2 regions of the Paenibacillus sp. FSL R5-0473 genome follow, and region 1 is predicted to be linked to the other one. Evidence: riboswitches for the same ligand, from Rfam matches in the RefSeq annotation. Region 1 holds a riboswitch; the other holds the start of a gene.
The links. Region 1 has a riboswitch for glycine ahead of sdaAB (L-serine ammonia-lyase, iron-sulfur-dependent subunit beta). Riboswitches for the same ligand answer to the same signal wherever they lie in the genome.
Positions count from the first base shown of each region.

Region 2: linked by a shared signal. The riboswitch ahead of gcvT (glycine cleavage system aminomethyltransferase GcvT) and the one ahead of sdaAB (L-serine ammonia-lyase, iron-sulfur-dependent subunit beta) in region 1 are both predicted to bind glycine.

Region 1 covers NZ_JBBORL010000001.1:5,381,697-5,390,526, reverse strand. Annotated here, with positions in the region: gene pstB (phosphate ABC transporter ATP-binding protein PstB) at 1-354, shown strand, start outside; gene MKY28_RS23590 (phosphotransferase enzyme family protein) at 539-1,570, shown strand; gene MKY28_RS23585 (hypothetical protein) at 1,648-4,581, shown strand; glycine riboswitch at 4,716-4,840, shown strand; glycine riboswitch at 4,845-4,981, shown strand; gene sdaAB (L-serine ammonia-lyase, iron-sulfur-dependent subunit beta) at 5,120-5,809, shown strand; gene sdaAA (L-serine ammonia-lyase, iron-sulfur-dependent, subunit alpha) at 5,799-6,737, shown strand; gene MKY28_RS23570 (YhgE/Pip domain-containing protein) at 6,926-8,140, shown strand; gene MKY28_RS23565 (helix-turn-helix transcriptional regulator) at 8,195-8,707, shown strand.
Region 2 covers NZ_JBBORL010000001.1:612,283-621,112, forward strand. Annotated here, with positions in the region: gene ptsP (phosphoenolpyruvate--protein phosphotransferase) at 1-415, shown strand, start outside; gene gcvPB (aminomethyl-transferring glycine dehydrogenase subunit GcvPB) at 662-2,101, opposite strand; gene gcvPA (aminomethyl-transferring glycine dehydrogenase subunit GcvPA) at 2,239-3,594, opposite strand; gene gcvT (glycine cleavage system aminomethyltransferase GcvT) at 3,591-4,727, opposite strand; glycine riboswitch at 4,945-5,045, opposite strand; glycine riboswitch at 5,049-5,171, opposite strand; gene gcvH (glycine cleavage system protein GcvH) at 5,516-5,908, shown strand; gene MKY28_RS02855 (PTS mannitol transporter subunit IICB) at 6,328-7,782, shown strand; gene MKY28_RS02860 (BglG family transcription antiterminator) at 7,821-8,830, shown strand, end outside.

The DNA of each region.
Region 1 (8,830 bases):
GACGAAGTAAAAGACAGACTGCATGAGTCAGCTCTGTCTCTCTCTGGGGGACAACAGCAGCGCCTGTGTATCGCTCGCGCTTTGTCTGTTGAACCACAGATTCTGCTGCTCGATGAGCCGGCATCTGCACTTGACCCGGTATCTACGGGTAAAGTTGAAGAGTTGATTACCGAGCTCAAGAAGGAGCTACGGATTGTTATTGTTACCCATAACATGCAGCAGGCGGCACGAATCTCGGATTACACAGCTTATTTCTATCTGGGAAGCATGATTGAGCACGGGGATACAGAGCATATTTTCACGAACCCGGACAATCGTCTGACGCAAGAATACATTATGGGTCGTTTTGGTTAATTGGATCATGGAGTGTAACATAGAGCAATAGACAGAGAGATAGAGAAATAATAGAGACAAAAGAAAGCACAGTGCCTGGACGGTTGTTCGGGGGTTGTGCTTTTTTAATTTATAATTTTAGTGGGATTTTCTGTATGCGGGATAAACATTATGCTACGATATTTAGTGTGAAGAGAACGTTTACATGACTTCGAAGGAGATGTTGATAATCACTACGGATCAGATGTCTTACGACCATATGGCAGCTCAGATTATACAGAACTACACTATTGAGAAACCTGTCGTTTCATATATTCGTCATAATGAGAATCTGACGTATCATGTCGTTGATGAAGCAAGTGGGCAGAAGTATCTGCTACGTATCCATCAAGCCGCATATGCAAGTATGACCGGCATTCAGCATACGCTTCCTGCGCTGGAGGCAGAGATGAACCTGCTTCATGAGTTAAACGCAACGACAGCATTGCGCATGCAGCATCCGGTACGGAATGTATCGGGAGACTGGGCCACGGTATGGAAAAGTGAAGCGGGTAAAGAAATCTGCTGTACAGTACTGGAGTGGATTGAGGGAAGGGACATCCAGCAGGGAGAACGCCTGACAACAGAGCAGATCTATGATCTGGGGGCACAACTGCAGATGCTTCATCAATATGGGCGTGAGCAGAATCAGACAGATCGAACAAAGGTGCGGCCGGCATATGGCAATAGCCATGAGAACTTGGTCATGCTAGGGCAGCTAGAGGAAGGTGTCCGACTGGGGATTTTTACAACGGAAGACTTTGATCTGCTTCGTGAGACGTTTGAGAACATTAATGAGCAGTTAGAAACATACCCGCAACACGCAGGGACATGGGGGATCATTCATGGGGATATTACTCGCAACAATCTGCTGATAACGGAGCAGGGAATTTCCATGATTGATTTTTGTCTACACGGTTATGGTTATTATCTTTTTGATGCCGGAGGGGCAGCACTTATGTTCAATCGGGAGGAACGTGACATATTTTTATCCGGTTATACCCAACAGATCGCACCACTGACGGATCGTGATATCCGGTTAATGGAAGGGTTTATGTTGATCTTTACACTGGGTTATTATGCCTTTCAGATGGCGAATGAGTCGAGGCACGAATGGATGAAAGATCGCATGCCGAAGCTATGCAGCAAGTATTGTAGACCCTATGTACAAAATGAGCGTATTTTCTATGAGTTGTGACGACATCTACTTGTTTGTTACATATACATAAAGGATGATCATGACCCGGCGAAGGCTGGCAGAGGAGGCATCCATGTATGGCTGTTTTATCAACAGGCCCCATTGAAAATAATGTTGTTGCGGGAAATGGGCGTCCTACCCAGAGAATTACGATAAGGCTGGATAATAGGAATACAATTAGTATTTATACAGTTCTTGTTCAAGGATATTATTTGGTAGGCGTACGTACATTATATATCGAAGAGTTTTTCAATGTTTTGCCTAATCAGGTAATAACCAAGGATTTTTATGCGGATTTGGACGGGTTTGAATTTGTTTTTACAACGGATGATGCTACTGTGGAGGATGTGCAGATTTCGGTCTGGGGGAAAAACCAGAATGGAGAACTGGTCACCGCTCATCGTCTCGTATCTGAGGAATTACTGGGGGCATACAGCGGTGGTATTTCAGGTGTAACTGGAGCCACCGGTGTTACAGGTGCAACAGGCGTGACAGGAACGACCGGAGATACTGGATCTACAGGTGCAACGGGAATAACTGGAGTGACTGGGGCAACTGGTACGACAGGTGTACCGGGAACGACTGGAGATACTGGAGTAACAGGCGCAACGGGGGTAACAGGGGCGACTGGAGGTACTGGAGATACGGGAGCGATAGGACTGACGGGAACGACCGGAGTCACTGGTGTTACAGGTGCAACGGGAGTAACAGGAACGACAGGAGCCACTGGTGTTACAGGTGCGACAGGGACGACCGGAGTTACTGGAAATACAGGTGCGACAGGTGCGACAGGTGTAACAGGGGTGACCGGAGTCACTGGTGTTACAGGTGCAACAGGCGTAACAGGGACGACTGGAGGTACTGGAGATACGGGAGCGACAGGACTGACGGGAACGACCGGAGTCACTGGTGTTACAGGTGCAACGGGAGTAACAGGGGTGACCGGAGTCACTGGTGTTACAGGTGCAACGGGAGTAACAGGGGTGACCGGAGTCACTGGTGTTACAGGTGCAACGGGAGTAACAGGAACGACAGGAGCCACTGGTGTTACAGGTGCGACAGGGACGACCGGAGTTACTGGAAATACAGGTGCAACAGGTGCGACAGGTGCGACAGGTGTAACAGGGGTGACCGGAGTCACTGGTGTTACAGGTGCAACCGGAGTAACAGGAACGACCGGAGTTACTGGAGATACGGGAGTGACAGGACTGACGGGAACGACCGGAGTCACTGGTGTTACAGGTGCAACAGGCGTAACAGGAACAACAGGAGGTACTGGTGTTACAGGCGCGACAGGCGTAACGGGTGCGACCGGAGTTACAGGTGCAACAGGCGTTACAGGGACGACTGGAGTTACTGGAGATACGGGAGCGACAGGACAGACGGGGACGACGGGAGTCACTGGTGTTACAGGCACGACTGGAGGTACCGGGGTTACAGGTGCAACAGGCGTAACAGGGGCGACTGGAGATACTGGTGTTACAGGTGCAACCGGATTGACGGGAGCAACAGGAGTCACTGGTATAACAGGTGCGACAGGACAGACGGGGACGACCGGAGTCACTGGAGATACGGGAGCGACAGGACAGACGGGGACGACGGGAGTCACTGGTGTTACAGGTGCGACAGGTGTAACCGGAACGACTGGAGATACTGGGGTTACAGGTGCAACAGGCATGACAGGAACGACGGGAGTCACTGGTGTTACAGGTGCGACAAGCGTAACGGGGACGACCGGAGGTACTGGGGTTACAGGTGCGACAGGCGTAACAGGGACGACCGGAGGTACTGGGGTTACAGGTGCGACAGGCGTAACGGGGACGACCGGAGGTACTGGGGTTACAGGTGCGACAGGCGTAACAGGAACGACTGGAGTCACTGGTGTCACAGGTGTCACAGGTGCAACAGGAGTATCGGGAGCGACTGGAGTTACTGGAGATACGGGAGTGACAGGACTGACGGGAACGACAGGGGTCACCGGTGTTACAGGTACAACCGGATTGACAGGAACAACAGGAGGTACTGGTGTTACAGGCGCGACAGGCGTAACGGGTGCGACCGGATTTACTGGAGATACGGGGGTGACAGGACAGACGGGTACGACCGGAGTCACTGGTGTTACAGGCGTAACAGGGGCAACTGGAGGTACCGGGGTTACAGGTGCTACAGGCGTAACGGGAACGACGGGAGTCACTGGAACAACCGGGACGGCCGGAGTAACGGGAGCAACGGGAGCGACCGGAGTCACTGGGGCTACAGGTGCGACAGGCGTGACCGGAACAACCGGGACGGCCGGAGTAACGGGAGCAACGGGAACGACCGGAGTCACTGGAGCAACTGGTGCGACAGGCGTAACAGGGACAACCGGGACGGCCGGAGTAACGGGAGCAACGGGAGCGACCGGAGTCACTGGGGCTACAGGTGCGACAGGCGTGACGGGAACAACCGGTACGGCTGGTGTAACGGGAGCAACGGGAGCGACCGGATTCACTGGGGCTACAGGTGCGACAGGCGTGACGGGAACAACCGGTACGGCTGGTGTAACGGGAGCAACGGGAGCGACCGGATTCACTGGCGCAACAGGAGCTACTGGATCGACAGCAGCTTCTGCCCCTGCGGATTCTTCCTTGTTTGCTGATAGCCAGACCACGGCGTTGGGTCTTTCATTAGTAGCTGAAACGACGATTCAGACACTTAATGTACCTGTAGTGGCAGGTCAACGCGTGAAAATCGATAATAGTACACAAGTAGCAATAGTTGTAGGGTCTAACTGGAGTATTGCGTATAACATTAATCTGAGACGTAACGGAGTGTTAATTAATCAATTGCAACTCTCACGAACCGGTAATGCTTCGGGAACGTTGAGGTTTCTTTCCTCCAACACTTACGTGGATACATCCCCGACTACAACGACTAATGCATACACGATAAGTATCCAATTTACGACAACTAGCAACGTCACGAGTGCCTCAGCGGAAGTGAGAAATCTGAATGCTATTCGTTTCAGTTAAAATAGACATCGAACTTATGATAATTACACGTTACTTTTGTTGACATATATGATGTTGTACATTACTCTATGGGTATACTTGATCAAAAATTTAGAAATATACCAATTCGAATCGAATTAAGATAATACAGCGGATGATAACGAGCGGGAGAGACCTGGATTAGCCGAGCACAATGGCTAGTGCTCAGGCACCGAAGGAGCAAGCTGCTGCGCACCCGGCGCAGTGGTTAATCTCTCAGGTAAATGTACCATCGTTGGACGCAACTCTGGAGAGTGCGCGAACTGCGCCACCCAAGGGGTATATGATCAGTCAGCCCGGTGAACTTGTCTGTAATCGCAGGCAGTGCACCCTTGTCGTGAGACACTGCTGATCGTGAAACTCTCAGGTATCGAGGACAGAGAGAGGGCCTAAGGCCTTCTTCTGTCCTTTTTTGATGTCATCATATCCAAAAAAAGGGACATTGTAGATGAAACTCCTGGATCGAAATGACGAATACATTTTACAAATATGAATCATGATTAATAATGGAGGGTTACAAGTGCGATTTAAAGATGTTTTCTCAATTATTGGTCCATCGATGACGGGGCCTTCAAGTTCACATACAGCTGGAGCGGCAAGGTTAGGGAGAATTGCTCGACAGTGGCTAGGATGTACGCCAGATCGTGCCCGGCTGACGCTGTACGGTTCATTTGCAGATACGTATCAGGGGCACGGAACAGATCTGGCACTGATCGGTGGTCTGCTGGATTATGTCACAGACGATCCGCGTATCCCGGATGCAGAGCAATACGCAGAGGAAGCGGGCATGGAGGTTGAGTTTTATACAAGTGGCCTACCTGCTCCTCATCCAAATACGGTCAAAATTGAGTTGTGGCATGGAGAACGTGCCTGCTCCTTAATCGGTGCATCCATTGGTGGTGGAAGCGTATCGGTGCATTCGATGAATGATTTTCGTGTTCAGATTAGTGGTGAGTTTCCAACACTCGTTCTGCGACATGCAGACAAAGCAGGGGTGCTTGCATCGGTAACGTCCACGATCAGTTCATCCGGGGTTAACATCGGGTACATGCAGGTGGACCGGAAAGCCCGTGATGGCGAAGCGCTTACCGCGATGGAAATGGATGGTGTGCCTAATCCTGATATGCTCAAGCGTCTAAGGGAACTCGATCATGTGCTGGACATTCGTGTCATTGATTTGAAGAGAGGAGTTGATTCGGATGCGGTTTAAACATTTGCACGAACTGAATACGATCTGTACAGCGGAATCCAAAACCATTGCTCAGCTGATGATCGAGGAGCAAGTTCAGGAGACCAATACACCGGAAGCGGATGTTGTGAAGCAGATGTCTGAATATTATCAGGTGATGAAGGAAGCGGTACGCAAAGGGTTAACGGAAGATACAACATCACGCAGTGGATTAACAGGTGGAGACGGCAAAAAAATGGCCGAGTACATTCGCAAGGGTGAGACTTGCTCAGGAGATGCTTCCGCACTTGCCATGGCGTATGCCCTGTGTGTATCTGAAGTGAATGCCTCCATGGGTCGGATCGTGGCTACACCAACAGCCGGTTCCTGCGGCATCATCCCGGGTGTGTTTATCAGTTCACAGGAGCGATTTGGCTGGACGGACGAACATTTGGTGAACGGGTTGTTCTGTGCGGGAGCAATTGGTTATGTTATCGCGAACAATTCATTTATCTCCGGAGCCGAGGGTGGCTGTCAGGCGGAAGTGGGTTCCGCTATCGGCATGGCTGCGGGTGCCATGGTTGAACTGCGTGGAGGTACACCGGAACAGGTCGTTCATGCCGTTGGTTTGGCGTTAAAAAATACACTGGGCCTTATCTGCGATCCGGTCGCAGGCCTTGTTGAAATCCCATGCATCGTCCGTAATGGACTGGGTGCAGTTACGGCGCTGGCTGCGGCTGACATGGCCCTGGCCGGAGTGCGTAGTGCCATTCCGTCAGACGAAGTCATCGATGTCATGCTGGAAGTAGGCAGTGCGATGCCGAGCCGTCACCGGGAGACAGCCCAAGGTGGACTGGCCCAGACACCTACCGGCCGCAAAATGATGCAGAAGTTGGCTAAACCAAAGGCAAAGCGTGCCGAGCCTGAGGCTGAGTCCCCTGCTGAAAATGACGTACAAACTAAGGCATAAATCGGATTGATATGAAAAGCCGGTACAAATCTTCCTGGTGAAGAGATGTATCGGCTTTTTTTGTCTTTTTCCAACGAAGAAAAACAAAAAAACATTGACGATTTATATATCGATTAGATATATTAACAACTGTCATATATCAATACGATATATAAAAGAGCGAAACAAAACTAAAGGAGATGGATAGAATGAAAGGTATTTTCCAGACGAGTCTACTGTTTTTGAAAAACGGAGCCACCATTGTAGGTTTAATTACGGCTGTGCTGTTTCAGGTTTTTTTTAACATCATCTGGCTTAGCGGATACGACCAGGTTAACGAAAGAATGACTCAATTGGCTGTCACCATCGTGAATGAAGATGGGGTAGCGGCTGAACCAGTGGCTAAGTCTTTGGCGGCAGGTCTGAATTTCGAGATCAAACCATCTGAATCGATGCAAGAAGCACGACAGATGTTAACGGATCGGAATGTGTACATGATTATTGAGATTCCATCAGGTTTCATGCAACAGGCAGAAGACTTGTCAAAACCGATGACAGTGAAGTATGTGATGAACGAATCAAACGTGGCTACCGTGAAAAGTGTGATGCAGAACGTAGCCGCACAAGTTACAGCGACGTTGAACCGTGAAGTACAAGAGAATGGCATTCGCGGAGTGCTGAATCAGTCCGGTATGACTGCTGATCAGTCCGATGCGCTGGCGCTTGGGTTGTCTTCACGCGTGGAGGCAGAAGTGGAGCGACTGAATCCTGTTGATAATTTTTCTTTTTCCATGGTACCGATGTTGATTGTAACGGCTACGTTTACTGGAGCGATGTTGCTTGGCATGAATCTGCAGAAAGTATCTGGTGAACTGAGTAACAGGGCAGGGAAATGGGAGCGTTTCTGGGCGCGCAACATCGTTAATGTTGGTGCTGCATTTATTGTCTCGCTCGTTGGGTCGGGGATGATGCACGTTATGGGGGTATCGTCAGCAGCCGGTTGGTTCATGTTATGGCTGTTCCAGTTGCTGGTCACCATATCTTTTATACTCATGGCTCAGTTGAGCTTGTTGTTGCTTGGCAATGCTGGGGCTTGGTTAAACAGTGCGCTGTTGCCTCTGCTGATGCTGTCCTCGGGATCAACGATTCCGCGAGATGTAATGCCTGACTTCTACCAAGGGATCGGTCATTATCCGCCAGCGACTTATGCCGTAGAAGGGATGATGAACCTTGTGCTCGGAGGAAACGGAATTGGCCGGGATGCGATGTTGCTCGCCGTAATCGGTGGTGTAACACTGACTCTGGGTGCGCTTTGCATCTGGATCAGACGCTCCGGCCCGGTACGTTCTGAAGCTCGTAGGGAGGACCAGCCTGCTGCTGTGCCTGTTGCTCTGAAAGCAACCGTTTCGTCATCTGATCATTGAACAAGGGGTACTGATTGTGATACGTTAAGGGGAATGGAAAGGAGCGGTACACCGATGAACACGCAGCATGTCATCCTCGGAATACTGCACAATCAGCCAAGTTCCGGATACGAGATCAAGCAGTACTTTGAACAATATTTTTCATTTTTCTTTGATGCCAGTTTCGGCACCATATATCCTACACTTGCGAAGATGGAAAAGTCAGGATTGCTGACTAAGGAATCGGTGAAGCAGGAAGGGAAACCTGATAAGAACGTGTATTCATTGACCCCTGAAGGAGCAGCGCAATTTCACGCCTATTTAATGAGTCCTTTGGAAGCTGAGGTATTTCGTTCTGATTTTCTGATGCGGTTGTATTTCGGAGAGTTGGCGGATGAAGATACCGTAACGGGTTGGATATCCAGCCAGTTGAAGCGAAAGGAAATGTTATACGCTGAACTTCAGCGCCAGATGGAGGAATTCGGCGAACGTATTTCGCCTGCACAGCGTCTGTGTCTGCAAGTGGGGCTTGTACAATATGAGGCCACCATCCAGTTGCTCAAGGAACAGCTGGTTCGGCCAGAGTAATCCATGGCCATAATGAATAACGTCAAAATCAAATAGGTGCTCCACAGATCAGGAACAGATCTGGGAGCGCCTATTTCGTTTGATATGCCGATGAACTGAACAGACTCCAGTCTTGCATATGAG
Region 2 (8,830 bases), 4.8 Mb from region 1:
TTCGACTGCAGTTCTGGCGGATCAATTTGCCAAAGAAGTGGATTTCTTCAGTATCGGAACGAACGATCTGATTCAATACACGATGGCTGCTGACCGCATGAACGAACGAGTGGCTTACCTGTATCAACCTTACAACCCAGCCATTTTGCGTTTGGTTAAAATGGTTATCGATGCAGCGCATCGTGAAGGCAAATGGGTTGGCATGTGTGGTGAGATGGCAGGAGACGAAACAGCAATTCCATTGCTGCTTGGTCTTGGATTGGATGAGTTCAGCATGAGCGCAACCTCCATTCTGCCAGCTCGTAGTCAGATCACCAAGCTGTCCCGTGCGGATATGCAGGAACTGGCTGCTAAAGCTCTGGATATGCAAACGGCTGAACAAGTCGTTGAATTGGTTCAAAGCATTCAAGCGTAATTTTGCCGGGGTTTCCTCCGGATTTGAGGTTTTTTCTTTTTCCGATAATGAGCTGCATTGATGTAGCGATTTTGCCGGTATCCGCGATTCATTGTGGATATCGGCTTTTTTTGTTATAAACGTTGAGAAATACTCTAACAGGATGATGGTGAGCTGTAAGATTGACATCAGTAAAAGGGAAGGCAACACAAAAAGCTCTTGCTGATTGGAACATCAGCAAGAGCTTTCGTGATAACAATGATTTGATTAACTGCAAGCGCAGTTCAGTACAGGTTTGCGAGCGGCGGTGGTTTCATCCAGACGAGTGACCGGTGTTCCGTAAGGTGCGTTGAGTACCAATTCTGGTGTCTCTTCCGCTTCTTTGGCAATCCGTATCATCGTATCAATGAACCCATCCAACGTTTCTTTACTTTCGGTTTCTGTCGGCTCGATCATGATGCATTCCTCCACGTTGAGCGGGAAGTACACCGTAGGCGGGTGATATCCAAAATCAAGCAATCGTTTGGCAACATCAAGTGTGCGCACACCGTATTGCTTCAAACCCCGACCAGACATGACAAATTCATGTTTACATACGCCTGGATACGGAATCTCGTAGTAAGGTGCGAGACGGGCCATCATATAATTAGCATTCAGTACCGCGCATTCAGAGACTCGGCGTAACCCTTCCGGTCCATAGGTGCGAATGTAGGCATAGGCACGTACCAGAATACCGAAGTTGCCGTAGTAGGCTTTCACCCGACCAATGGATTGATCGCCTTCACGATCGAATGCATACATACCGTCATCATTTTTGATAACCATGGGCTTAGGCAGGAACGGAACCAGGCGATTCTTCACACCAACTGGTCCGGCACCTGGTCCACCACCGCCATGAGGCGTACTCATCGTTTTGTGCAAGTTCAGATGCACCACGTCAAAGCCCATATCACCTGGACGGGTAATGCCCATAATGGCATTGGAGTTGGCTCCGTCGTAATACAACAAGCCACCAGCCTGGTGTACGATGGATGCAATCTCCTGAATGTCTTTCTCGAACAAACCAAGTGTATTCGGGTTTGTCAGCATCAATGCTGCTGTATCGGAGCCAACGGCTGCACGGAGTGCGTCCAGATCGACCAGTCCGTCTGCGCGGGATGGAATCGTCACAGTTTCAAATCCTGCAACGGTTGCACTTGCCGGGTTGGTACCATGCGAAGAATCGGGCACGATGACTTTGGTACGTTGTTCGCCACGACCTTCGTGGTAGGCACGAATCATCATAAGTCCAGTCCATTCTCCATGGGCACCAGCTGCTGGTTGCAAGGTCACAGCGTCCATACCTGTCAGACCTGCAAGGTCGTTTTGCAACGTATATAACAGTTCTAGTGCACCTTGAATGCTGGATTCATGCTGGTACGGATGGATTTTGGCGAATCCATTATAACGAGCAACATCCTCATTGATCTTTGGATTGTATTTCATCGTACAAGAGCCCAGTGGATAGAATCCGTTATCTACGCCGAAGTTGCGACGGGATAGCGCGGTATAGTGTCGAATAACATCTACCTCAAACACTTCCGGCAGTGCCGCTGCTTCCGAACGGAGCATTTCCCGGGGAATCAACGTATCGGCAGCCTGGCGAGGAACGTCACATTGTGGCAAGGAATAAGCGACACGTCCAGGGCTGCTGAGTTCAAAAATCAATGATTGTTCCGAAGCAGGAGATAAGGTCTGTGCACTAAATGTTGTATCCTTCTCAGGTTGAACCGAAGTGGAGACAGGGGTACCTGTTTCCGATTGTCCTTGTACCGATGTTGTCGTTGTCGTCGTCGTTTCCTGAGTCACAGCGATCCCTCCAATGCTCGTGCGAATTCGTCAATCTCTTCCTTACTGCGTCGTTCGGTAACAGCAATCAGCATATGTCCGGCAAGCTCAGGATAATCACGTCCAAGTTCATAGCCACCAATAAAGCCTGCATCCAGCAGTTTCAACTGAAGAGCATCCACGTCTGTTCCTTCAGGAAGCTTAATCACAAATTCATTAAATGTTGGTGCATTAAAAGTAAGGCTAACTCCAGGAATTGCAGTTAATGTATTCAGGGTGTAATGACCCTTTTGCAAATTCAGATCCGCGACATCGATCATACCCTGTTTACCCATGATGGACATATACACAGATGCGCTGAGTGCAAGCAAAGCTTGGTTGGAACAGATGTTGGATGTCGCCTTTTCGCGGCGGATATGCTGTTCACGTGCTTGCAGTGTGAGTACAAAACCACGTTTGCCGTTGCGATCCGTGGTCTGGCCTACAATTCGGCCAGGAATTCGGCGCATATGAGGCTGGGACACGGCGAAATATCCGCATGTCGGGCCGCCGAGTGAAGCGGCGATGCCAAGGGGTTGCGCATCACCTACAACGATGTCGGCACCCAGCTTGCCTGGGGCTTCCAGCAGACCCAGCGATAGCGGGTTTGCACTTACAACGAGCAGGCCCTTGTGCGCATGCACGAGGTCGGCAGCCTGCTTCACATTTTCCACAGCACCAAAAAAGTTCGGACTCTGGATCATGACAGCAGCGGTATCGTCCGATATGGCGGCTTGCAGGGCATCCCAATCAGTGACGCCATCCTTATAACCAATCTCGACAATCTCCAGACGGAGTCCGTGCGCATACGCCTGCAATACCTGACGGGCTTCCGGATGAACGGTACGGGATACGATGAGCTGTTTGCGACGAGTTGCCGCTGCGGCCAAATTACCGGCTTCCGCAAAAGCTGTTGCGCCGTCATACATACTGGCATTGGCTACAGCCATACCGGTTAATTCACAGATGTAGGATTGAAATTCGAAAATGGCCTGTAGTTCACCTTGGCTGATCTCAGGCTGATAAGGTGTGTAGGCAGTGTAGAACTCGGAACGGGAAATGACATGATTGATGACGGAAGGAACATGATGATCGTATATGCCTGCGCCGAGGAAGCTGGCGTGTGTTTCGAAATTGGCGTTGGCGCCGGCTTGTTTGGACATGTGACGTGTCAGCGCATATTCATCGAGTTTGGAGGATACAGGTAGCTCGCCCTGATAACGAATCTCTTTTGGAATGTCCTGAAACAGATCTTCCAGCGTATCCACACCGATGGTTGCGAGCATGGCGCTCTGATCTTGTTCAGTCATGGGAATGTAACGGTGCTTGCTCATGCTTGATCAGCTCCTTGAGTAGGTGTCTTCGACGTACGTGTCCGTTTATGAAAAGGGGTCTTCACGACCTCGGCTTTTAGTTTCTTGCCGCGGATCTCAATCTCAAGCGGGGTTCCCAGCGCAGCGTATTTGCTGTCGATGAGGGCAAGCCCCAGATTACGCTTCAATGTAGGTGATTGCGTGCCTGTTGTCACTTCACCAATCTGTACGCCTTCGGCGTAAATCGGATAGTGGGGGCGGGGAATACCGCGCTCCAACACTTCGATGCCGACCAGTTTGCGGGCGGGCCCGTCAGTTTTTTGCTGTAACAAGGCTTCGTGTCCGATAAAAGGTCCGGCATTCAGCTTCACAAACATGCCAACGCCAGCTTCAAGCGGAGAGATAGTTGCCGACAATTCCTGTCCATACAGAGGGAGCTTTGCTTCAAAGCGCAGTGTATCCCGAGCACCGAGGCCTGTCGGTACAAGTCCGTGACCTTCACCGGCTTGCATTAATCCATTCCAGACCACAGCAGCCTGGTCCGCAGGAACATATAGTTCAAAGCCATCTTCACCGGTATATCCGGTACGGGACAACAGTAATTTTACTCCACATACTTCAGCATCCTGCACAAAACGAAACGGTTCAATCGAGCTTACATCCGTATCTGTAACTTTCCCGATAATATCTACAGCCAGTGGACCTTGCAAGGCGAGCAGCGCCGTTTGCTCCGAATCGTTGGTCATACTTACGCCGGGGATCAAGTGCTCTTGCAGCCACGCCCAATCCTTGTCGATGTTGGAGGCGTTAACCACAAGCATATAATGCTGATCTTCCAGCTTATACACGAGCAGATCATCCACCACACCGCCATCTGGATAACACATCAGGGTGTACTGGGCTTGACCGGGAACTAGCGTGGTCACATCATTAGTCATCATTTGTTGCAAAAAAACTTCAGCCTGCTCACCCTGTACCGTGAATTCGCCCATATGGGATACATCGAACAGTCCCGCGCGCTCGCGTACCGCTTCATGTTCTTTCTGGATTCCGCTAAATTGTACCGGAAGCTCCCAGCCTCCAAAATCAATGCACCGTACGCCTTCGTATTGCTGATATAGTGGGAAGAGTGGTGTTCTAAGCAAATCGGACATCAAATCACCTCGTCATGGGCCGTGAGCCGGCCGGATATACAATCGTGGATCAATGAACCAGGGTATTTTTAAATTTTTAGCTAGATATTTTCATCACATAAGTATGGTAAGGGCAGCTATGGCAGCGCCGTTCTACATCCTGTTTTTCGTTTTTTGGGAAAAAGGAAAAGGACAGGCCAAAGAATCGGCATGCCAAGTAGCACGCTGTATTCTAAGGCTCTGTCCCTTGTACCTGAGAGTTACCCCGCTACGTTGTGCAGCAGGTTTCCCCTTGGGTGATCATAACGCCCGCACAGGGCGAATAGATGCTCTCCAGAGTTGCGTCCCGTAAAAGTCCTTTTGCCTGAGAGATTCACCCCCGCTTATCGGTGGTTTACTCCTTCGGCGTTACCTCATGTACATCCCGAATCGGGTGTCACGGGTAATCTCTCCCTTTACATTCATCCGCGGGTATAACATAGTCCAATAAACACATTTACTCCTCTCATTAAAACGTGAATCCACTACCGATGTCAAGAACGATATCATAGATAATGATTTAAAACCGAATATTTAATTTAGTTTTTATGTTATTGTTCGTGTATTTATAAAGAGTACGCTTACTATTCTAATATTCACCAGTATATGAAGAAAGAGTGTAATCCGGTTACAGGATTTAGAGGTGTTCAGCAAATAAATTGTGAGGTATCTTGACATTTGATTCAAAAATGTCATACGCTATGTTCTGGGAAAAAGGTTAAGGTCAAAGAACGCATGCACTCATTTAATGAAAAGCGAGGCGGATATCGATGAGCGAATTGAAAAGTGATTTCCTGTACAGTGAAGAGCACGAATGGGTGCAAACCGTAGGGGAGGATACTGTACGTATTGGCATTACCGAGTTCGCGCAGCATCAGCTGGGTGACATTGTGTTTGTGGAATTGCCTGACCTTGAAACCAATGTAAAAGCAGAGGACAGCATTGGAACGATCGAATCGGTCAAAACGGTGTCGGACTTGTTCTCTCCCGTCACAGGTTCAATTATTGCAGTGAATGATTCGTTGCAGGACTCCCCTGAACTTGTGAACAGCTCTCCTTACGAGGAAGGCTGGATGATTGAGATCCGTGTTGAGGGAGAACTGACAGCAGCATTGTCTACATTGATGAATGCAGACGCGTATCGGAAACATACGGAAGAATAGTTTTAACGAACTTGTACTTATTAACATATATTTTATAACCAAATGAAATGAGCTTCATATTGTTTTGACCTGTGTGAGCCGGATGCTTGCACAGGTTTTTTGTGCTTTAAAAGAATGGTTTTGAATGTGGATTGTAACAGATTGTGGATGTGAATCACCTGATTGGACCAAGCTATAGGTTAGAAAATGATTCTGGAAATGATAAAAGTCATAGGCGAAAAAAGTCTTGTGTACCAATGGGTTCAGCCATTATGCATCAATTAAAACGATTACATAACCTAATGTTGTCATCATTGTTCATGACGAAAGTACGCTTTCATTTCATTGAACAGGAGAGCATTCTCGCTTAGGATTACAGCAGGGGAGAAATGATACCCCTTTCATAAATCATAATCACTTGATCCAAGGAGGATAATACAATGAGTAATTTGGACCAATCGTCCAATTCCAAAGGTGGGCTACGGGTTGGTGTTCAGCGTTTTGGCCGATTCCTGAGTGGTATGGTCATGCCAAATATGGGAGCGTTCATCGCCTGGGGATTAATTACGGCTCTGTTCATTCCAACAGGCTGGTTCCCTAACGAGACGCTTGCACAGCTAGTTGATCCGATGATCAAATATTTGCTGCCACTGTTAATTGGTTACACCGGAGGTACGATGGTGCATGGTCAGCGTGGTGGTGTCGTCGGTGCCATTATGACCATCGGGGTCATCGTGGGTAGTGATATCCCGATGTTCCTCGGTGCCATGATTGCCGGACCACTGGCAGCATGGATTATCAAAAAGTTCGATAAATCCATTGAAGGTAAAGTTAAAGCCGGATTTGAAATGCTTGTTAACAACTTCTCAGCCGGTATTATTGGCGGGATCTTGGGGATTTTTGCGCTACTGGGCATCGGGCCTGCTGTAGAAGCGATTAGCAAAGTATTATCTGCCGGTGTACAGGGCTTAATGAATCTTGGTTTGCTGCCGCTGGTCAACCTAATCATTGAACCAGGTAAAGTATTGTTCCTGAACAATGCAATCAACCACGGGATTCTTACACCAATTGCAACAGATCAAGCGAGAGAATTAGGAAAATCCGTATTATACATGCTTGAATCAAACCCGGGTCCGGGACTTGGTATCTTACTTGCTTACTGTTTCTTCGGACGCGGAATGGCCAAATCTTCTGCACCGGGTGCCGTAATCATTCATTTCTTCGGGGGAATTCATGAGATCTACTTCCCTTACATTCTGATGAGACCGATTCTGATTCTTGCCGCAATTGCGGGTGGCGTCGCAGGTACATTAACATTCATGCTCACCGGAGCAGGACTTGTTTCAGCACCATCACCGGGTAGTATTATCGCGTATTTCTTCTTAACACCAAAAGGTGGATACCTGCCGATGTTCGCAGGGGTGCTTGTAGCAGCCGTCGTTTCTTTCCTGGTTGCAGCAGTGTTGCTGAAAACGGGTAAACAAAAGGACGAAGATCTGGAGTCCGCATCCAGTCGGATGAAAGACATGAAGAGTCAAGGAACCCTGCCAAACGCTGGTATTACGGCTAATCAACGTGAAGCAGACAGAGCCGCAGATATGGCTTCTTCTACCGTCAAAACAGACGTGAAGAAAATTGTCTTCTCCTGTGATGCAGGCATGGGGTCAAGTGCCATGGGTGCTTCCATTCTACGCAAGAAGATGAAGGCAGAGGGGATTGACGTAACGGTGACCAATACGGCTATCAGTGATATCCCGCCGGATGCAGACGTGGTGATCACACAACAAGTATTGACCGATCGTGCCCGCTCCGTTGCACCGAATGCAGAACATATATCCATCGACAACTTCCTAAAAAGCCCGGAATACGATGCGCTCGTTGAACGTCTAAAGTAATTGCACGCATTTGTTTTCCCTGAGCCGGAGGCTGAGATATGAGTATTACCAAAAGACAACGTGAAATCGTGGAGTTTCTGCTAGAGCATCCACATGAAGTAACTGCCGGCGAAATCGCCGTTGAAGTAAAGGTCAGTACCCGAACGGTTCACCGTGAGCTGCAAATGATTGAACAATGGCTTGAACCTTTGGGCATGAGGCTGGAAAAAAAATCAGGAACCGGTATCCGAATCGATGCCAGTTCCGATGATCTGGCTGTATTGCGCCAGCAACTAGAGGGTAAAGAATATGTAGAGTTTACGCCAGAAGAGCGTAAGCTCTTCATGCTTTGCATCCTGCTGGATGAACCGGAGCCTGTAAAGTTACTCGCCTTGGCTTCGGATCTGAAAGTGACCGTATCCACCGTAACCACTGATCTGGACGATCTGGAGTCACGGATTCGTCAGGCGGGACTAAAGCTGGTTCGCAGACGTGGATATGGCGTCAAGATTAATGGAAGTGAGACGATTCATCGCACAGCCATAGCTGCACTTGCTCTCGAATTTTTGGATGAATCCGACCTGTTCGGAAGACAACCTGAACAAGGGGGCTCCATCGTAAACCAAAAATTGTTGGATATGATTGGACATGGTGATGTACTTACGGTCGAAAATGCGTTATGGCAACCAGATATCGAATGGCTGGAGAACATCCCGGAACGCCAATACATGAAGTTGCTGATTCAATTATCCGTAGCGGTTGTACGTATTCGTAAAGGCTTTGGCATTGGCCGTATACCTCCCCTGGAGAACAAGGGAGATGAAGTCGCAGAGCAGGATGAGATGAAGGTTCCACCTTATATGGCTTCCCGCTTGTGTGGTGTGTTATCGACCCAGCTGGGGCTGACATTCTCCCAAGATGAGCAAGCTTATTTTCACAGACTATTAGTTGAGACAGAGCAGCGGATTCATTCTTCGCGGCTGTTGCCAATAGACGATTTAATTTTACTGGATAGGGTACATTCACTGATTGATCAGATGCAGGCGAGAACGCATTACGCCTTTCATGA